Regions from separate parts of the Rhizobium pantanalense genome, predicted to be linked through region 3. Evidence: predicted binding sites of a transcription regulator. Region 3 holds the regulator's gene; each other region holds the start of a gene.
What was found. The regulator PhoB, encoded in region 3, activates phosphate uptake and scavenging genes when phosphate is short. The targets are predictions, from matches to a motif close to TGTCATNNANCTGTCAT.
Positions count from the first base shown of each region.

Region 1: PH558_RS17600 (acid phosphatase) is a predicted target of PhoB. The motif match lies at 3,158-3,174, and genes of this name have one in related genera.
Region 2: PH558_RS04225 (BtaA family protein) is a predicted target of PhoB. The motif match lies at 2,957-2,973, and genes of this name have one in related genera.

Region 1 is NZ_JAQJCH010000006.1:335,828-342,356, reverse strand. It holds gene PH558_RS17610 (LysM peptidoglycan-binding domain-containing protein) at 1-990, shown strand, start outside; gene PH558_RS17605 (ABCB family ABC transporter ATP-binding protein/permease) at 1,195-3,081, shown strand; gene PH558_RS17600 (acid phosphatase) at 3,215-3,913, shown strand; gene PH558_RS17595 (phosphatidylserine decarboxylase) at 4,218-4,916, shown strand; gene pssA (CDP-diacylglycerol--serine O-phosphatidyltransferase) at 4,937-5,797, shown strand; gene PH558_RS17585 (hypothetical protein) at 6,125-6,265, shown strand; gene PH558_RS17580 (SOS response-associated peptidase) at 6,341-6,529, opposite strand, start outside.
Region 2 is NZ_JAQJCH010000001.1:883,134-889,662, forward strand. It holds gene PH558_RS04215 (glycoside hydrolase family 25 protein) at 1-776, opposite strand, end outside; gene PH558_RS04220 (class I SAM-dependent methyltransferase) at 989-1,663, opposite strand; gene PH558_RS04225 (BtaA family protein) at 1,660-2,907, opposite strand; gene PH558_RS04230 (serine hydrolase domain-containing protein) at 3,100-4,488, shown strand; gene PH558_RS04235 (lytic transglycosylase domain-containing protein) at 4,517-5,680, opposite strand; gene PH558_RS04240 (LysE family translocator) at 5,815-6,450, opposite strand.
Region 3 is NZ_JAQJCH010000003.1:140,646-147,174, reverse strand. It holds gene pstC (phosphate ABC transporter permease subunit PstC) at 1-1,212, shown strand, start outside; gene pstA (phosphate ABC transporter permease PstA) at 1,209-2,543, shown strand; gene pstB (phosphate ABC transporter ATP-binding protein PstB) at 2,559-3,374, shown strand; gene phoU (phosphate signaling complex protein PhoU) at 3,426-4,139, shown strand; gene phoB (phosphate regulon transcriptional regulator PhoB) at 4,171-4,854, shown strand; gene PH558_RS10065 (GcrA family cell cycle regulator) at 5,048-5,575, opposite strand; gene PH558_RS10060 (aspartate aminotransferase family protein) at 6,001-6,529, shown strand, end outside.

The DNA of each region.
Region 1 (6,529 bases), on a different contig from region 3:
CCACCGGCAGCAAAGGCGGAGGCGGATCAAGACGTCATGGTCAATGCGGTGGAGATCGAAAACAACCATATCTTCGTTGCCGGCACCACAAAGCCGAACGCCAAGGTCCGCGCCTATGCCGACGAGAAGCTCATCGGTGAGAACGTCGTGGGTGCGGACGGTCACTTCGTGGTAGACGGACCCATGCCGCTTGCCGTCGGCGATCACAAGATCCGCGTCGACGTGCTCGACGGAGCCGGCAAGGTCGTGGTGCGGACCAGCGTCAACTTCACGCGTCCCGAGGGCAATCAGGTGACGGTCGCGGCGCAGACCCCCGCCGCCAATGGTCAGGCACAGGCGACCACAGCAAACATGGTACCGCTCGACGAGGGCGAGCTTGCCAAGCTCAAGGAAGGCGCTGGAAAGGCTTTTGCGCTGCTCAAGGGCCTCTTTACCGACGGCAAGCAGCCGAATACGGAACAGCTCGCAGCCGCCCGCTCAGGCACGGAAATCGCGCTCAAGTCACTGTCGGAATTCCGGCCGACCATCAACGCCAGTGCTGCGCTGAAGAAAGCTGCGGCCGACGCTTCCAGCACGGCCTCCAGGGCGCTTGCCACCTTGCTTGCTTTGCCGAAAGATCCGAAATCGGTCGGCGCGGCGCTGCCTGGGCTCGAACAGATGATCGCTGTTATCACCGAGCCTGTTCAGACGGCACCGGCACAGCCGAACACAGAGGTCTCATCCAACGACAGCGGCCCGAAGACGCTCGAGCAGGCACCGCTGTCGCAGGACACCAATGCCGTCATCATCCGTCGCGGCGATACGCTGTGGCAGATCTCACGCCGCATCTACGGTGCGGGCGTGCGCTATACGACGATCTATCTGGCCAACGAAGACAAGATCAACGATCCGGACCGTATTCTGCCGGGTCAGGTCTTCGGCCTGCCGAAGGATGCATTGCCGAACGCCGAGGAGCTTCATCGTAAGCGGCTTTCGGGCGAGCATCTCTAGTAGCAACTGTAGTGCATTGAGGACATTAGCAGCGACCAGGCGCATCCACGCCTGGCCGCTGCTTTTACACGGCATGAAAATAGTATAAGCGTCGCCCGACCCCATAGCCTTCCCACAACGGCCATGTCTTGGCTATGAAGGCTTGCCAGTCGGCTGTGCAAACACTGTCACGCCCGGCTGCCCAATCATTCGCCGGAGACGGACATGGCAGGCCAGAAGAAAACCATATCGGCGGATTCCAGCAATCCGTTGAACACGATCGTCAATCTCTGGCCTTACATGTGGCCAAGCGGGCGCATGGATCTGAAGATGCGGGTGGTCTGGGCGACCGTCTTCCTACTGGTCTCGAAATTCTTCCTGCTGCTGGTCCCCTACTTCTTCAAATGGTCCGTCGATGCGCTGAACGGCAAGCTCGACATGCAAGGCATACTGCCGGCCTTCCTGGTCGGCGCCATCGCCTTGATCATCGCCACGAACGCGACACGCCTGATCCAGCTCGGCCTCAATCAGTTGCGCGACGCGCTGTTTGCGAGTGTCGGCCAATATGCGGTGCGCCAGCTCGCCTACAGGACCTTCGTGCACATGCACGAGCTCTCGCTGCGTTTCCATCTGGAGCGCAAGACCGGCGGCCTCTCGCGCATCATCGAGCGCGGCACCAAGGGCATCGAGACGATTGTCCGCTTCACGATCCTCAACACGTTTCCGACCTTCATCGAATTCCTGCTGACCGCCATCATCTTCTGGCGCGGCTATGGCTTTTCCTATCTCGCGGTCACGGCTGTCACGGTCTGGCTCTACATCTGGTTCACCGTCAAGGCGAGCGACTGGCGCATCTCCATCCGCCGGACGATGAACAACAGCGACACCGATGCCAACACCAAAGCGATCGATTCGCTGCTGAACTTCGAGACGGTCAAATATTTCGGCAACGAGGAGATGGAAGCCAGACGCTTCGATCAATCGATGGAGCGGTATGAAAAGGCAGCCACCAGTGTCTGGACGTCGCTTGGCTGGCTTAACTTCGGCCAAGGCTTGATCTTCGGCCTTGGTACGACGGTGATGCTGGTCATGTCCGGCTGGTCGGTCCTGAACGGCCATCACACGGTTGGCGACTTCGTCTTCATCAACGCGATGCTGCTGCAGCTCTCCGTGCCGCTCAACTTCATCGGCTTCGTCTATCGCGAAATACGCCAGGGCCTGACCGATATCGAGGAAATGTTCGACCTGCTCGAGGTCAAGCCCGAGGTGGTCGATGCGCCTGACGCCAAGGAGCTCGTCATCGGCAATGGCGCGATCGCGTTCAAGGACGTGCATTTCGCCTATGATCCGGCACGGCCGATCCTGAAGGGCATCTCCTTCGAGGTGCCGGCAGGCAAGACGGTCGCCGTGGTCGGGCCTTCGGGCGCCGGAAAATCGACACTGTCGCGGCTCCTCTATCGTTTCTACGATGTGCAGGACGGCACGATCACCATCGACGGCCAGGACCTGCGAACCGTCACGCAGAAGAGCCTGCGAAAAGTCATCGGTATGGTGCCGCAGGATACCGTGCTCTTCAACGACACCATCGCCTACAACATCCGCTATGGCCGGCCGGGCGCGAGCGAAGCGGAAGTGACTGGAGCAGCGGAGATCGCCCAGATCGGCGATTTCATCCGTCAGCTGCCCGAAGGTTTCGAGACCAAGGTCGGCGAACGCGGCCTCAAATTGTCTGGCGGCGAGAAACAGCGCGTGGCGATCGCGCGCACCGTTCTCAAATCGCCGCCGGTTCTGATCCTCGACGAGGCGACCTCGGCGCTCGATACGACGACCGAGCGCGAAATACAGGCCGCCGTCGACGTCGTCTCCAAGAACCGCACGACGCTTGTCATCGCGCATCGGCTGTCGACCGTCATCGGCGCGGATGAGATCATCGTGCTGAAAAGCGGCGTCATCGCCGAGCGTGGCACACATGCCGATCTTCTGGCGCGAAACGGCCTCTACGCCTCCATGTGGAACCGCCAGCGCGAGGCGACGCAGGCCGAGGAGCATCTGAAGCAAGTGCGTGAGAGCGACGATCTGGGTGTTATCGACCGGCTGGCACCGGCAAAGTGAGAAAGCCCGAGAGACGTTGCATTCTGCGCCCCGATGGCAAGCAGGGGGACGCAGTGATTATGCACCGATTGTTGTCACGAGACTGAGATGACAGCTTGCTAGGTACGAGGGTCTTTTTCAACGGAGCCCCCAAATGCGTACTTTTGCCAAAGCTTTAAGCCTGTTGCTCGTTGTCGGCCTGGCCTCGCCGGTTTTCGCCGAAGATGCCAAGCCTTTCACCGATGCAAAGGAGATCAACCTCCTCGATCTGCTGCCGCCTCCGCCGGCCAATGATTCCGCGCAGATGAAGGCCGAGCTCGGCGAAATCCTAACGATCCAGGTGACTCGCACGCCGGAAATGGCGGCTCGCGCAGTGGCCGACGCCGAAGAGAACGTCTGGCGCTTCTCCGACGTCATCGACAATCCGAAATTCACCAAGGAAAACCTGCCGAAGTTTTCGGCCTTCTTCGATCGCGTCGTCGAGACCGAAGGCGCCGTCGTCGATCCCGCCAAGGATGTCTGGAAGCGTCCGCGCCCGCATCTCTACAGCGATCTGGTCAAGCCGATTGTGCCGCTCTCCAAGTCCGGCTCCTATCCGTCCGGCCACACCACGGTCGGCACGCTGATGGGCATCGTGCTTGCCAACATGATGCCGGAAAAGCGTGCCGTCATCATGGCCCGCGCCTGGGAATATGGCCATAATCGTATTGTCGGCGGCATCCACTATGCTTCCGATATCGAAGCAGGCCGCATCGCAGGCACCGTCATCGCCGAAACCATCATGACGCATGAGGACTACAAGACCGAGTACGAAGGCGCCAAGGCTGAACTGCGCGCCGCTCTCGGCCTCTGACTTCCTATCGGCCGACGCAGTACACAGGAGGCCGCCGCCATCGGCGGCCTTTTCGTTGCGTCCTGCAGGGTTTCCAAGGGCGACACTTTTCAAGTCAGGGGAACGTTGGCATCTTGCTCGACGCGGATTGCGTTGAGGACGAGCGCGCGAAACCATTGCCCATGACAGAGTTTGCCTGTAGTCACGCTCGACTGGTATTCAGAGCAAGACCGCTTATCTTGTTCTCATTCTTTTGACTGGCATGATCTTGTCGAGGACCGAAAGTCGGTTCCTAACGGGAATGCCCTAACGGAGTAGGCCATAGATGAGCTTGATGAACAGCGTACGCAATGTCATCGTTCCCGTACACAAGGAGGGCTATCCCTTCGTTGCAGGCTTCTTCGTCGCGTCGCTGGTGCTCGGTTGGATCTTCAAGCCGCTCTTCTGGATCGGCCTGATCCTGACGCTTTGGTGCGCCTATTTCTTCCGCGACCCCGAACGCCTGACGCCCCAGGACGATGATCTGGCGATATCGCCGGCAGACGGCAAGGTTTCGAGCGTGCAGATGGTGACACCGCCGGCTGAGCTCAACCTCGGCAGCCAGCCGATGCTGCGTATCTCGATCTTCATGAACGTCTTCGATTGCCATGTGAACCGTTCGCCGATGCGCGGCCGCATCACCAACATCGCCTATCGCCAGGGCAGCTTCCTCAATGCCGAACTCGACAAGGCCAGCGAACAGAACGAGCGCAACGGCCTCGTGATCGAAACGAAACATGGCGAAATCGGCGTCGTGCAGATTGCCGGCCTTGTTGCCCGGCGCATTCTTTGCTTCGTCCATCCGAACGAGCCGCTGGATGCCGGCGAGCGCATCGGCCTCATCCGCTTCGGCTCGCGCCTCGATGTCTTCCTGCCGGAAGGTGCTTCGTCGCGTGTTGCCGTCGGCCAGCGGGCGATCGCCGGCGAAACCGTCATTGCCGAATTCGGCTCGGCCAAGGGCGCAACCCTTAGCCGCCGTAGCTGAAGTGTAGGAATACGAGCGAGATGAAGACGCCTTTTCCGCCTTTCGAGCCACACGGGCCTAACGACGAAGCACGCGGACCGCGTCTCCGGGAAATTCCGTTGCGGCTGATCGTGCCGAACATGATCACCGTGCTGGCGATCTGCTCGGGGCTGACCGGCATTCGCCTCGCTTTCGAAAACCGCTACGAACTTGCCGTCGTGGCCGTGCTGGTCGCCGCCTTCCTCGACGGTATCGACGGGCGCGTCGCGCGGCTGATGAAGGCCACCTCGAAGTTCGGCGCGCAGATGGATTCGCTCGCCGACATCGTCAATTTCGGCGTTGCCCCGGCACTCGTCGTCTACGTTTTCCTGCTCGACCAGGCCCGCTCGCTTGGCTGGATCGCGGCGCTGATCTACACGATCGCTGCCGGGCTGCGGCTCGCCCGCTTCAACGTCATGGCCGAGCGCGAGCACAAGGCCTCCTGGCAGTCGGAATATTTCGTCGGCGTACCCGCGCCTGCCGGCGCCATGCTGGTGCTGCTGCCTGTTTATCTGGGCTTTCTCGGCTTGACGCCGGACCACACCTTCGCCTTATGGGGTGCAGCCTACACCGTCCTCATCGGCTTCCTGCTGGTCAGCCGCCTGCCGGTATGGTCCGGCAAATCGGAAGGCAATGGCGTAAGGCGCGATCTGGTGCTGCCGATCATGCTCGGCCTCGTCGTCTATGTCGCGCTGCTGATGAGCTATACGTGGCATGTCATGGTCGTGACCGTCGTCATCTATTTGCTGTCCCTGCCCTTCGGCGCACGCTCCTGGGCAAAGAAATACGGCACCTACACCATCAATGGACCCGCCGATCCCAATGTCGACGATTCCAACGACGACATCGGCCGGCATATCTAGCGCCGGCATATCAAACCGTTGCACAACAGTCCTCTGGTGGCATCGCCGGGCTGCAACCGCTAGTCTGTAAGCCTCCCTTATCAATCAGAGGCATGACGGTCGCTCATCGGCGCAACGGGAAGCCAGATCGGCGCGATATTTCCGCAGATTCAAACATTGCGGCAGCGCGGATTCTACACGAGGTTTCGGCGCTAATCTCTCGAAATATGGTCGTTGTTTACAAAAGCTGATTGGAAAACGCCTTCGATTTGTCATGATTTACGACAAAAAGCACTACTCGACTGTGAATCGAAAAATGCTCCGGGGGAGCATGGTGAGGAGTGAAACATGACGCAGAAGAAAGACCAGCCGGCACAACCGCAGGCAAAGATCGATCCCAGCAAGCATTATCGTCCGCTGGGGCTGAAAGCCGTTCTTGCAGCCCATCTGATGCTGAAGACGAAGCCTCTCAAGAAGAAGATCGCCTGAGAATATAGCTCTGCCCGCCGCCGACAAATACCGGCAGGCAGCATTTCCGGTCACTGGCCGCTAAATGGCGGCCGCTTAGAGAAGACTTAGCTGGCCATCGTCCGGATCCGCCTTCTTCGGCGGTTTCCTGACCGGATCGAGTACCACGGGTGTCTGCACATCCGGCCCCATATTGGCAACCTTGTTGACGCGATCCGAAACCGGGATCGCCTCGAAAAAATCCTCCTGGACCGGCTTCATCAGACCAAGGACATCGCAAGGCTC
Region 2 (6,529 bases), on a different contig from region 3:
TTCTCTACTGCAGCCACCCAGTTTTGCCAGTTCTGCTCGGAGCCGCCGAAAACATTGATGTCCGTCGGGCCTTTGATCCCCGGAATGACACCCGTAGATGTATATTGCCAGAAGGCCCAGTTGCGACCCGCATAAGTCTCTTTCGGGTGCTTGGCAACGGATCGGACCCAGAAGTGATAGTCCTGGAAATAGCCGACTAGATTTTCACGATGGAAGTCGACCGAAGTATAGATGATCGGGCGCTTGCCGTAATAAGCCTGCAGGCGATCCATAAAGCGTTTGATCTCGCTGCGTACCGTTTCAGGAGCCGGTCTGGTCTTGCAGGTCGGGGAGCCGGGGTTCCATTCGACGTCGACGACGGGCGGAAGCGCCATGGCATCCTTCGGCACGTTGCGGATGAACCAATCGGCCTGCTCGTCGGCCGTCGAGCAGAAATAGAAGAAATGATAGGGCGCATGCAGAAGCCCAGCAGCGCTCGCTTCATTCCAATACTCGGTGAAGCGCGGATCGATCCGGTCCTTGCCCTCCGTCGCCTTGATGAAGACGAAGGCGACACCCGAACCCTTGACGGCTTTCCAATCGATATCGCCCTGCCACTTGGAAATATCGATGCCATGGATGGGATGGCGCTGCGGATGATCGCGGCCGAAGTCCTGGGGCTTTGTATCGGCGAATCTGGTCTTGGGAAGGGCCGCCGTCGATAAGGCATCATAGCCCGTCGTGCAACCAGTCAAGGCAAGAGCGAGCGGCAGTAGGCATGCCAGAAGCCGGCGCATAGATATCCTGTTATGGCCCGAGTGATCTTGCTGCCCCAAGACTTGGCTTCCGTAATGTGGTCCCCGAGAATCCGAAAGAGCGGCAGACCATACCGTTGCCAGCTGGTCTTGCCACTTTATTCACCATATCAACGTAAAAAATGCGTTATCTTCAAGCAAATTCTTATGCTTGGCGTCTTCGGAACCGAATTCGCGCTGGAATCTGTCGCCGCTCAGGCGCCGTGCCGGGTCGCTACGGCCCGCCAGGCATAACCACGGCCGATCTTTTCGGTTTTCACCGACATGCCCCGCACTGCAGCCTTCTCTTCGAGCACTGTCAGAATATCGGCGCGGGGAGTGACGTGGAATTTCTTCAGCCAGCCTTTGAGTATGGCACGGAACCAGCCTGGCAACCCTTCCTGCTGGCCGAAATCGACGATGTGTAGCTCACCGCCCGGTGCGACAGCATCGAGCGACGCGTCGATGGCATTTTTCCAGTCGGGGATCATCGACAGCGCGTAGGAAATCATGACGCGGTCAAAGCCGTTGGTGCCGAAATCGGCAGCGGAAAAGGCTGTGGCATCGGCGACACGAAAATCCGGCATCTGTTTCAGGCCGCGGAAATTATTGCGGGCGGAAATCAGCATTTCCTGCGAGATATCGAGACCATAAAGGCGGGCAGAAGGGAAGCGCCGATAGGCGAGCAGCATATTGCGGCCTGTGCCGCAGCCCACTTCCAGGAGCGAGCCACCGACGGGAACATTCAGCTGTTCGATCGTTCGATCGCGGCCGAACAGGTAATATTTGCGGGTCAGGTCATAGATGTGGCGCTGATAGCGGTACATGCCGTCCATCAGCTTGGCGTGGTTGTTCGCGCTGTTTTCTATGCCCGTATCCGCCTGGCTCACGCTTTTTTTCCGTAGATGTGGAAGCCGCCATAGATGGCCGAACGGTCACGAGTGTTAAGTTCCTGTGAGCGCTCCTCGAAATAGACCCACTGATCACGGATCGCGGGAGAGAGGCGGCCCTCGATGATGCTCTTTTCGGCAGCCGTGCGGAAGATTACGCGGGCGCCTTCGCGCGCCGTACGGGTGATCTCCGCCCAAAGGCCGTTGAGCTGCTCGTCGGTCATCCAGTCCTGCGCATCGAGCAGGACATAGCGATCGCGCGAGGCAGCCGGCTTCGAAGCGAGAAGCTCGGTGAAATTGGCGTGATGGACGCTCACACGATCGGCATTGGCGCGGATCGCCGCATAGTGTTCCGGCTTGAGATAGGTGGGCAGAGGCCCCTGGTGCTGGGCAGCGTAGCGCCGAGAGAATGCCTGCCAGGCAAAGTAATTGTCGCGCATCGGGAAATGACAGGCGAGCTTTTCGAGCCGATGTTTCAGCACGGCGGAAATGGAATCGTCGCTCGCGAGACTCGCAAGTTCGTCATATTGCTGCGGCGGGATGCCGAGGCCGAAGAGCGAACTCTTGCGGCCAAGCAGCCAGCGGACCGCCGGCTTGTCGAAGATCGGAGCGATCTCCTCTTCAAAGAACTGACGCTGCTCGCGCATCGTGCGGGCTTCCGTCATCTTGTCGAGGCGGACGCCGTGCAGGCGTGCCAGTATATGGGCAGCGCCGATGAACCGACCGAGAAGGCCGGTCTTGTAGATGTTGCGGTTGAAGACCGTGATGCGGCGGCGGCCATAAAGATCGCGACCATCCCAGTAGTCAGCCGTTGCCGTGTCGAGGCGCGGCGCGATGAACTGGTCGTAGGCCTGGCTATTGGCCGCAATGTCGGGGGTCCCGAAGAAGCGCACCAGGTCGGCATGACCGGGAAGCAGGCGGAAGGCCGCGAGCTTCAGCTTGTTCAGTGCGATGTGGTGGCGATTGAGATCGACGACATCGATGGATGCCGGATTTTGCGAGAGGTAGGCGAGCATGTTGCAGCCGCCTGAACCGATGGTGACGATGCGATGATGCGCCTGCAGCTCCATCGCCTCCATATCGATATCCGGATCTTCCCAGATCTGCGGATAGACAAGGCCGGAAAACAACATGCCGAACAAGCGCTCGGAGAGACCCGCTTTGGACAATGCCTTGTGCTGCAGCAGAGCGTCCTTGAGTTTCCGGTTCTTTTGGAGACCGGCATCCGGGGCGAATTCCGTCATCTGAGTCTTGTCACCGATTTGTGAAGTTCAGGGCGTGTAACCCGGCAATGCTACAGTCTGATGACGCGGGCTGTTGGCAGATCCGGTGGAGAAGCATCCTTGCACATATTTAAGGAGCTCTAACCATCATAGGTCTTTCATCTTGCTGCGTTTCCTGATTGTCTCCGCCTACCTTTCTGGAGAATATGTGACATGCGTTTGATATCGAGAGTGATCGGGGCTCTTATTGTTCTGCTGCTGATCATTGTCGCCGGCGGGGCCGTCTGGCTCTCTCTTTATCCGCCGGAATTGCTGAAGGTCGGTGATGGCTACGCGGCAAAGATCGTCTGCTCCAATACGTTCGTGGCCAAACGGGACCCGGATAAGGTGATGGAGGAGGATGTGCAGGCTCCCGGCAATCCGGCATTGAAGCTCATTCGCGTCTATGTCGACCGGGACGAGGGGGTCGTCACGGCCCGCTTCCTTGGGCTGTTTGCGCCGAACCGTGCGCTCTATCGCGGGGCGCTCGGTTGCGCGCTGGTGCCGGACGGTGATCTGCAGGCGGCCCGCAGCGCTGTCTTCCTCAACAAGGTCAAGGCGCCGAAGAACGATGCTGTGTGGCCGGATGGGGATACGGTAAACCTCGGTCAGGACGGCGAGGGGACGAAACTTGCCAACATCGTATCGAATTCGGATCTCGCCGGGCCTGCCATGCGCGCGATCGTTGTCGTCAAAGACGGGCGCATCGTCGCTGAAACTTATGGCGATGGCTTCAGCAAGGCAACGCCGCTGATCGGCTGGTCGATGACCAAGACGGTCAATGCCGCCATCATCGGCCGACTCATGCTGGCCGGGCGCATGTCCTTTGACGATCAAAATCTTCTGCCGCAATGGAGCGCTGACTCACGCAAGGACATCAAGCTCAGCGATCTTCTTGCCATGGAAAGCGGGCTTGCGTTCAACGAATCCTATGGCACCGTATCGGATGTAACGCGCATGCTCTATCTCGACGCGGACGTGACCAGCATAGCAGCCAACGCGCATCAGTTGGCAGCGCCGGGTGAGCGTTTCAGCTATTCCAGCGGTACAGCAGCGCTGCTTTCGCGCCTCTGGATGAACCGGCTGCCCAATCTGAGCGCTGCCATCTCCTATCCGCGCGAGGCACTTTTCGGGCCGCTTGGCATGTATAGCGCCGTTTTCGAGGCCGATGAGCGCGGCACCTTCGTCGGCAGCTCCTATCTCTATGCCAATGCCCGGGACTGGGCGCGCTTTGGTCTCTTTCTGCTGCAGGATGGGGTATGGAATGGGCACCGCCTGCTGCCGGAAGGCTTTGTCGGCGCCATGCGCACGCCGACGAATGCTTCCGAGGGCGTTTATTCGCAGGTTCAGGCCTGGCTTGCAGGCCCCGGCGGCTCCAACGCGCAATTCGGCCTGCCTGCGGATACCTTCTGGATGACCGGCCACGACGGTCAAACGATCGCAATCGTCCCGTCGGCCAATCTCGTTGTCGTCCGGATGGGGTTGACGCCGACCTGGGCATATTATCGACCGCAAATCTTGGTGAAGCGGATCATGGATACAATAAAGCCGGCCACGAACTAGGCCGGCTTCTCATAAGGTTCTGGTAAAATCAATAATTGCCGTTAGCGACGTCCGTCAGGCCTTTGCGCTTGGCGTCGTAATAATAGCCGCGGGCATAAAGCTGGACGGCGTTGGCTTCTTTGTTCTGAGCCTTGCTGTCCGCCGTCATCCAGGCACCGCGTAGATATTTGGCGGCATATTTGATGTTGGTTTCGGCATCAAGGAGGCCGGATGCCGGGCCTTCGTAGCCCATGGACTTAGCCGTATTGTACTTGATCTGCATCAGGCCGAAGTATCCGGCGCGGTTATAGGCTTTCGGATTGTAGCGGCTTTCACGGTGAACGACGCGATGGATCAGGGATTCCGGAATTTCATAGATCTTGGCATATTTCTGAATGAGCTTCGTTACGTAGCTCTTTTCCGCAGCCGGGACGTCGGAATCGTAATTTGGAGTGTTGGTGGTGGTCATGACAGCGGGAACGACCGTCGGGCCGCTGCTGTCGAAATTGAAGTCATAATGCATGCGGTTGTCCGCATAGCGCGGAATGCCGATCTGGGCGGGCGTGGCGAAGGCGACCTCTGCCTGTGCCGTCGAATCCGGACGCGGCGTCGGGACGGCAACCTGAATGGCCGCTACATCCGATGTCATCGGAATGGTCGGCTCGCTCTGAGCCACGGAGGCGGAAACCGGCGTGAGGGCGGCATCGCCTGGACGTGCCGGATTGGGCATGGGGATCGCAACCACGGAAGGCACCAGGGGCACGTCGGATGCTGCATAAGCCGCTGCGGCTGACGTGCCGCCGGCGGGCGCGCCCGTTGCTGCAGCGATTGCGGCGGTTCCCTGATTGGCAGCATTCGCCACAGGCGCGCCGAAGCGTCCCTGTGCGGCATCCATCTGTTGCTGGCTTACCGTTGCTGCTGCCACGTTTGCAGTGCCCGGAGCAAGTCGGCCGGACTTTGCCATTGCCATTTGTTGCGGCTGCTGCGGGCCGATGAAGCCCGGTGCTGCTGCGACCATTGCGGCGCCTGCGGGTGCAGCTGCGCCAGTTGCGGTCAGGGTCGTATTCGGATGCGGCACGTTGGCGTGTGCCGACGGGAGTTCTGCCTGAGACGTCTGCTGCTGCTGAGTGCTTGCGCACCCGGCGAGAGCGCCGCACATCACTGCCGATAAGGCAACGCTGCGCTTCAGGCTGGGAAATCCGATCGTTACCATTCTGTCACTTTCGAAAAAACCAAACCTAATTTCGATGCAATTCGGCCACAGGACCGCCAAATTCGGTCACAGGATCGATAAAATTATGAATCCCCATTAACCTATCCGTGATCGCCTCGCAACCCTGCACCGGCTTAGGCGGCCATCCGGCGGTATCCGGCGGTCACCGCGCCAGCTGCAATCAACAGGGTTCCGCCCGTTCTGTTAACGGCGCGCTGCACGCTTGCCTTGCGAATGAAGCCGCGCGCTAGGTCGGCGACGAACACGTAAATGAGTGAGTTCAGCGCCGCCAAAGTGAGGAAAGTTGCCTCCAGAATAAGCGTTTGCTGAAGAAATGGCTTCGACATGTCGAGAAATTGTGGAACGAATGCAATGAAAAAGACGATGCTCTTCGGGTTGAGAGCTGTTACAACATATGCGTGTAAGAGAATTTTTAACGGTTTTTCCTCTGGGAGATTGTCATTGTCGCCCAGAGGACCCGTCACAATCGGGGCTCTCCAGAGCTTGATTCCGAGGAAAACGAGGTAGGCTGCGCCGATCAGCTTAAGAATCGTGAATAGTGTCGCTGATGTGGCGAGGAGAGCGCCGAGACCCGCTAGCGATGCGGTCATTGCGGTGAAATCGCCAAGCGTCACGCCCGTCACCGTTGCCAGGGCCGTCTTGCGGCCGTGGCCGAGCGCATAGGATATGACAAGGAGAATGGTCGGACCCGGTATGGCCAGCATGATGCAGGACGCGGCGGCGAAAGCGAGCCAGGTTTCGATGGACATAGAATCCTCCTCTATTCCTCTTCCGCCGTCAGCAAAGACATTGGATTTGCGATCCGTCAATCCGCCTGATTGTCAATCA
Region 3 (6,529 bases):
AATCTTAGCTACGGCATGGTGCGCAGCATCGCCCACGGCATGCGCATGCTTGATCGCCGGGAGCTTGCTGATGTCGATGGCGGCAAGGCCGATCTTCAGTTGCTGCTGGCGCAGAAGGGCGTTCCGCTCGCCGTTCGCCCCACGGGCTACATGATCGCCGCCGCCAACAAGTATAACGGCATGCGTGAAGTGAGCCGATTGGTGATGTCGGCGGCAGCGATCATCCTGTCGCTGCTCTGCGCGGTCTACGGTCTGCGCGCCATTGCCCCGCGCTTTCGCGCCCGCAATCGTGTGGAACAGGTCATTCTCGGCGCACTGATCGTCGCTTCCTCTATCGCAGTGCTGACGACGGTCGGCATCGTCGTTTCCATGCTTTCGGAAGCCGCACGCTTCTTCGGCATGGTGCCAGCGAGCGAGTTCTTCTTCGGAACCGTCTGGGACCCGCGCTTCACCGGCGCCGGCGCTCAGACCTCAGGCACCTTCGGCCTGATCCCATTGCTGGCGGGCACGATTTATATCGGGCTCGTGGCCATGCTCTTCGCCGTGCCCATTGGCCTGTTCGCGGCGATCTACATGGCCGAATATGCCTCGGCTCGCGTCCGCTCCATCGCCAAGCCGATGCTGGAGGTTTTGGCCGGCATTCCCACGATCGTCTACGGCTTCTTCGCCCTTGTCACAGTCGGCCCCTTCCTGCGCGATATCTCCGCCGAGATCGACGGGCTGATGACCGGAAACTACAGAAGCTTCATCGAGGCGCAGAGCGTTTTGACCGCCGGCTTTGTCATGGGCGTGATGCTCATCCCTTACGTTTCGTCGCTGTCGGACGATATCATCATGGCGGTGCCGCGTTCGCTGCGCGACGGTTCGCTCGGGCTTGGCGCCACGCGGTCGGAAACGGTCAAGCGCGTGCTCCTGCCGGCTGCTCTTCCCGGCATCGTCGGCGCGCTGCTGATGACCGCGTCGCGGGCGATCGGCGAAACTATGATCGTGGTGCTGGCCGCAGGCGTTGCCGCGCGCATGCAGCTCGATCCCTTCGAGCCGATGACGACGGTCACCGTGAAGATCGTCAATCAGCTGACCGGCGATCTGGAGTTCACCTCGCCGCAGACGCTCGTCGCCTTCGCTCTCGGGATCACCCTGTTCTGCCTGACGCTGTGCCTCAACGTCTATGCGCTCTACATCGTCCGTCGATACAGGGAGCAATACGAATGAGCGACGTCGTATCCTCCTCTCAGCTCAACATGCCGCGCGGGCTGACGCCGGGTGCATCCGTGCACCGCGATATCGGCATCAAGCGGCGTTATGCTGCCGAACGCCGCTTCCGCGCCTATGGGATGACCGCCGTCATCTTCGGTCTCGTCTTCCTTATGATCCTGGTCTCGACCGTGGTCCGTACAGGCTATACCGCCTTCGTTCAGACCTCGATTACCCTACCGATCGAATTCTCCGAGAAGGTGATCGACCCGGCGGGTAAGCGCACGAGCGATCCGAAGGTGCTGATATCGGCCAACTACCCGGTTCTGGTCCGCGATGCACTGGTGAAGGCGCTTGGCATCGATCCGGGCAACCGTGCGCTCGTTCGCGAGGCGACGGCGATGGTGTCGGACGGCGCCAGGATCGCGCTGCGGGACAGGGTCGTCGTCAATCCCTCGATCATCGGAACGACGCAGAACGTCACCTTCCTCGCCAGCGCCAATATCGATTCCGCCAACAAAGGCCAGATCGATCTGAAGGTCGACGAGAAGGATCGAAAGGTGTCCGACCGTCAGGTCGCGTGGATGAAGAAACTCAGCGAAAGCGGCGCGCTTTACAAGGCCTTCAACAGCGGCCTCTTCGTATCGGGCAATTCGAGCCGGCCGGAAGCCGCCGGGCTCGGCGTCGCGCTGATCGGCTCGTTCTACCTGATGCTGACCGTTCTCGTACTTGCCTTGCCGGTCGGAGTCGCGGCGTCGATCTATCTGGAGGAGTTCGCGCAGAAGAACCGGCTGACGGATCTGATTGAGGTCAACATCAACAATCTCGCTGCCGTCCCCTCGATCGTCTACGGCCTGCTGGGCCTCTCGATCTTCATCAACATGATGGGTCTGCCGCGCTCGGCCTCGCTGGTCGGCGGTCTCGTGCTGAGCCTGATGACGCTGCCGATGATCATTATCGCCACACGCTCGGCGCTGCGGGCCGTGCCGCCGTCGATCCGCAGCGCGGCGCTCGGGCTTGGGGCTTCGCGGATGCAGATGGTCTTCCATCATGTGTTGCCGCTTGCGATGCCCGGCATTCTGACAGGCACGATCCTGGGGCTTGCCCATGCGCTTGGCGAGACCGCGCCATTGCTTCTGATCGGCATGGTCGCCTTCGTTGCCAACTATCCGGCATCGCCGCTCGATCCTTCGACGGCGCTGCCGGTGCAGATCTACATGTGGGCGAGCGAAGCCGAGCGGGCCTTCGTCGAAAGGACATCCGGCGCCATCATTGTGCTTCTCTTCTTCCTCGTCGCGATGAACATCGGCGCCATCCTGCTGCGCCGCCGCTTCGAGCGGCGCTGGTAAGGGAGGGCGCACGAAATGAACATGATGACGGAAGCCGCCAGCGAAAGAGCCTTGGCCAAGAAGATGACGACGATCCCCTACAAGATGATCGGCCAGGATGTTTCGGTCTATTACGGCCACAAGCGGGCGCTCTTCGACGTCAATCTGAAGATCCGCGCCAATACGGTCACGGCTCTGATCGGCCCTTCAGGCTGCGGCAAGTCCACCTTCCTGCGCTGCCTCAACCGCATGAACGATACGATCGAGACTTGCCGCGTCACCGGCAAGATCACGCTCGACGATCAGGATGTCTACGACGACAGCATTGACGTGGTGGAATTGCGCGCGCGCGTCGGCATGGTCTTCCAGAAGCCCAACCCGTTTCCGAAGTCCATCTATGAGAACGTCGCCTACGGTCCGCGCATCCATGGCCTGCATCGCTCAAAGGCCGATCTCCAGCATATCGTCGAAACAAGCCTGCAGAAGGCCGGTCTCTGGGGTGAGGTGAAGGATCGCCTCCATGACGCCGGCACGAGCTTGTCGGGCGGTCAGCAGCAGCGTCTGTGCATCGCGCGCGCCGTTGCCGTCAGCCCGGAGGTCATCCTGATGGACGAGCCGTGCTCGGCGCTCGATCCGATCGCGACCGCCAAGGTCGAGGATCTCATCCACGAGCTGCGGGAGAATTTCACCATCGTCATCGTGACGCATTCCATGCAGCAGGCAGCCCGCGTCTCGCAGCGTACCGCAATGTTTCATCTCGGCCACCTGGTCGAGGAGAACGACACCGATAAGATGTTCACCAATCCCGACGATTTCCGCACGCAGGATTACATCATGGGCCGTTTTGGTTGATGATGGCAGGCGCGCGGCTCCTTTCACACAGTTCACTTTGAGGATAGAAAAATGGTCTCCACTCACATTCTGTCAGCCTATGACGAAGACCTGAAGTTCCTGACGCGCCGCATTGCTGAAATGGGCGGCCTGGCCGAGCAGATGGTTAGCGACAGCGTACGCGCTCTCGTCAACAGCGACGCGGCTCTGGCCCAGAAAGTCATCTCCGACGACGTGGTTCTCGACCATGCCGAGCGCGAAGTCGGTGACAAGGCGATCGTCACCATCGCCCGCCGCCAGCCGATGGCAGCCGACCTTCGCGAAATCATGGGATCGATCCGCATCGCTTCTGACCTGGAGCGCGTCGGCGATCTCGGAAAGAACACCGCAAAGCGCGTCATCGCCGTGCAGGGCACTGGCGTCCCCCGCCGTCTCGCCCGCGGCATCGAGCATCTCTCCGAACTGGCGCTGAGCCAGCTCAAGGAAGTTCTCGATGTCTACGCGACCCGCTCGCCCGATAAGGCGGTGTCGATCCGCGAACGTGACGAGGAAATCGACGCCATGTACACCTCGCTCTTCCGCGAGATGCTGACCTACATGATGGAAGATCCGCGCAACATCACCACCTGCACGCATCTTCTCTTCTGCGCCAAGAACATCGAGCGCATCGGCGACCACGCCACCAATATCGCCGAGACGATCTATTACATGGCGACAGGTGCTCAGCCCGAAGGCGAGCGCCCGAAGGACGATACCGCCAATACCGTCGGCGCAGTGACGGAATAATCTGGAAGCGAAGAAAGGAGACCATAGGCGCATGGTTCCGAGAGTTGCTGTTGTAGAAGACGAGGAAGCGCTCAGCGTTCTGCTGCGCTACAATCTTGAGGCCGAAGGCTTCGAGGTCGACACGATCCTCAGAGGCGATGAGGCCGAGCTGCGTCTCCAGGAGCGCATCCCCGATCTCCTGATCCTCGACTGGATGCTCCCCGGCGTATCGGGCATCGAGCTCTGCCGCCGGCTGCGTATGCGGCCGGAGACGGAGCGACTGCCGATCATCATGCTGACGGCCCGCGGCGAGGAAAGCGAGCGCGTGCGTGGGCTTTCGACCGGCGCGGACGATTATGTCGTCAAGCCGTTCTCGACGCCGGAGCTGATGGCTCGCGTCAAGGCGATGCTGCGGCGTGCCCGCCCGGAGGTTCTCTCCACGGTGCTGCGCTGCGGCGATATCGAGCTGGACCGAGAAACCCATCGCGTCCACCGCAAGAGCCGCGAAGTACGGCTGGGGCCGACGGAATTCCGCCTGCTGGAATTCCTGATGTCCTCGCCCGGCCGCGTCTTCTCGCGCTCGCAGCTGCTCGACGGCGTATGGGGTCACGATATCTACGTCGACGAACGCACTGTCGACGTCCATGTCGGCCGCCTGCGCAAGGCGCTCAATTTCTCCAATATGCAGGATGTCATCCGCACCGTTCGCGGCGCGGGCTATTCCATGGAAACCTGAGCGGTTTGCCGCTCGGGTATCACTAAAGCATGTCGCGCAAAAGTGCGTAGCGGTTTTGCGAGAACGACATGCGCCAGACGGAAAACCTAAAGCACGGGAAGCGAATCTGAAAGATCGTGACGTGCTTTAAATAGCGGCGGAAATAGAAAAACGGGCCTCGATGGGCCCGTTTCTCATTGTCTTGCTGTGACTTTCAGCCGTTGTTGCGACGGCGGTCATGCACCGGCTGGTATGCCATGCGCTGATGATAGGTGCAGTACGGCGAAGAATCCGGGCTGTCATTGCCGCAGAAGTGGAAGTCGTCCTTCAGCGGGTCGCCGACCGGCCACTTGCAGGTGCGCTCCGTCAGTTCCGTCAGGCCGAGGCGGCGAGAGATCGGAACGACGACGTTCGATGCCGGACGATACTGGATTTCATTGACGGAATCGACCTCGATCTCTTCCTTCAGCATGGTTGCGCCCTGCTGGCGGGCGACGACCGTACGGGTGGCAACGCGCGATCCGTAGGTTGCGGTGCGGGGTGCTGCTGCGCTGCGCTTCGGCGTGCGCGCCGCGGTTGCCGTGCCGCCCGCCTTCGCTCGGCCAGGAAGGTTCAGGCGGTGCACCTTGCCGATGACGGCATTACGGCTCACGCCACCGAGCTGCGCAGCGATCTGGCTGGCGCTCAACCCTTCGGACCATAGCTTTTTCAGCTTCTCGACGCGTTCGTCTGTCCAATTCATGCCCTGTCTCCGCTGTCGCGTTTCCGATGGCAGAATCCCTCACCATTGCCTCGCATGGGAACGAGGCGCGAAACGCTCTAAAATTGTGGTGACTAGTTCCGCCGCATGCAGTCTAGCAATTGCTTTTTAACCTAGTGTGAGGCTGACTCCGTGACAAGAGTCGCGAGAATCTTGAGGAATCGATTTCGAGGTTTTCCCCAACTTGCTGCCCAGGCGTGGCATTTCTGCAATAGGCGCGGCTGAACCTATCTCTTTTGCCCGCAAGCGCTATCTCGCACCTGCTAAAGCGCCAGTTTTGTTGACATCGCGGTGCAAAACATCAATAGTGCCCAGGCCGCCGCAAGGCGGCATTTTTGATTTTTTCGGACCCGTTTCATCAAATGGAAGCGATCGGTCCTTAAAGTTGTGATCGAGGAGATATGGCCATGGCCGAGACCACGCCGCTTTATGACACCTATATGCGCGCTCCGTTACGGTTCGAGCGAGGCGAGGGCGTGTGGCTGGTCACCGAAAATGGCGAGCGCTACCTCGATTTCGCAGCCGGCGTCGCGGTCAACTCGCTCGGTCACGCTCATCCCCATCTCGTCGCCGAATTGAAGGCCCAGGCCGACAAGGTCTGGCATCTGTCCAACCTTTATGAGGTGCCTGGTCAGGAGAAGCTGTCGAAGCGGCTGACGGAAGCGACCTTCGCCGACAAGGTGTTCTTCACCAATTCAGGCGCCGAGGCGCTGGAATGCGCCATCAAGACGGCGCGGCGCTATCAATTCGCCAAGGGGCATCCCGAGAAGTTCCATATCATCACCTTCGAGGGCGCCTTCCACGGCCGCACCATCGCGACCATCGCCGCAGGTGGCCAGGAGAAGTATATCGAGGGCTTCGGGCCTAAGGCACCGGGTTTCGATCAGGTGGAGTTCGGTGATCTCGATGCCGTGCGTGCCGCCATCACGGATGCGA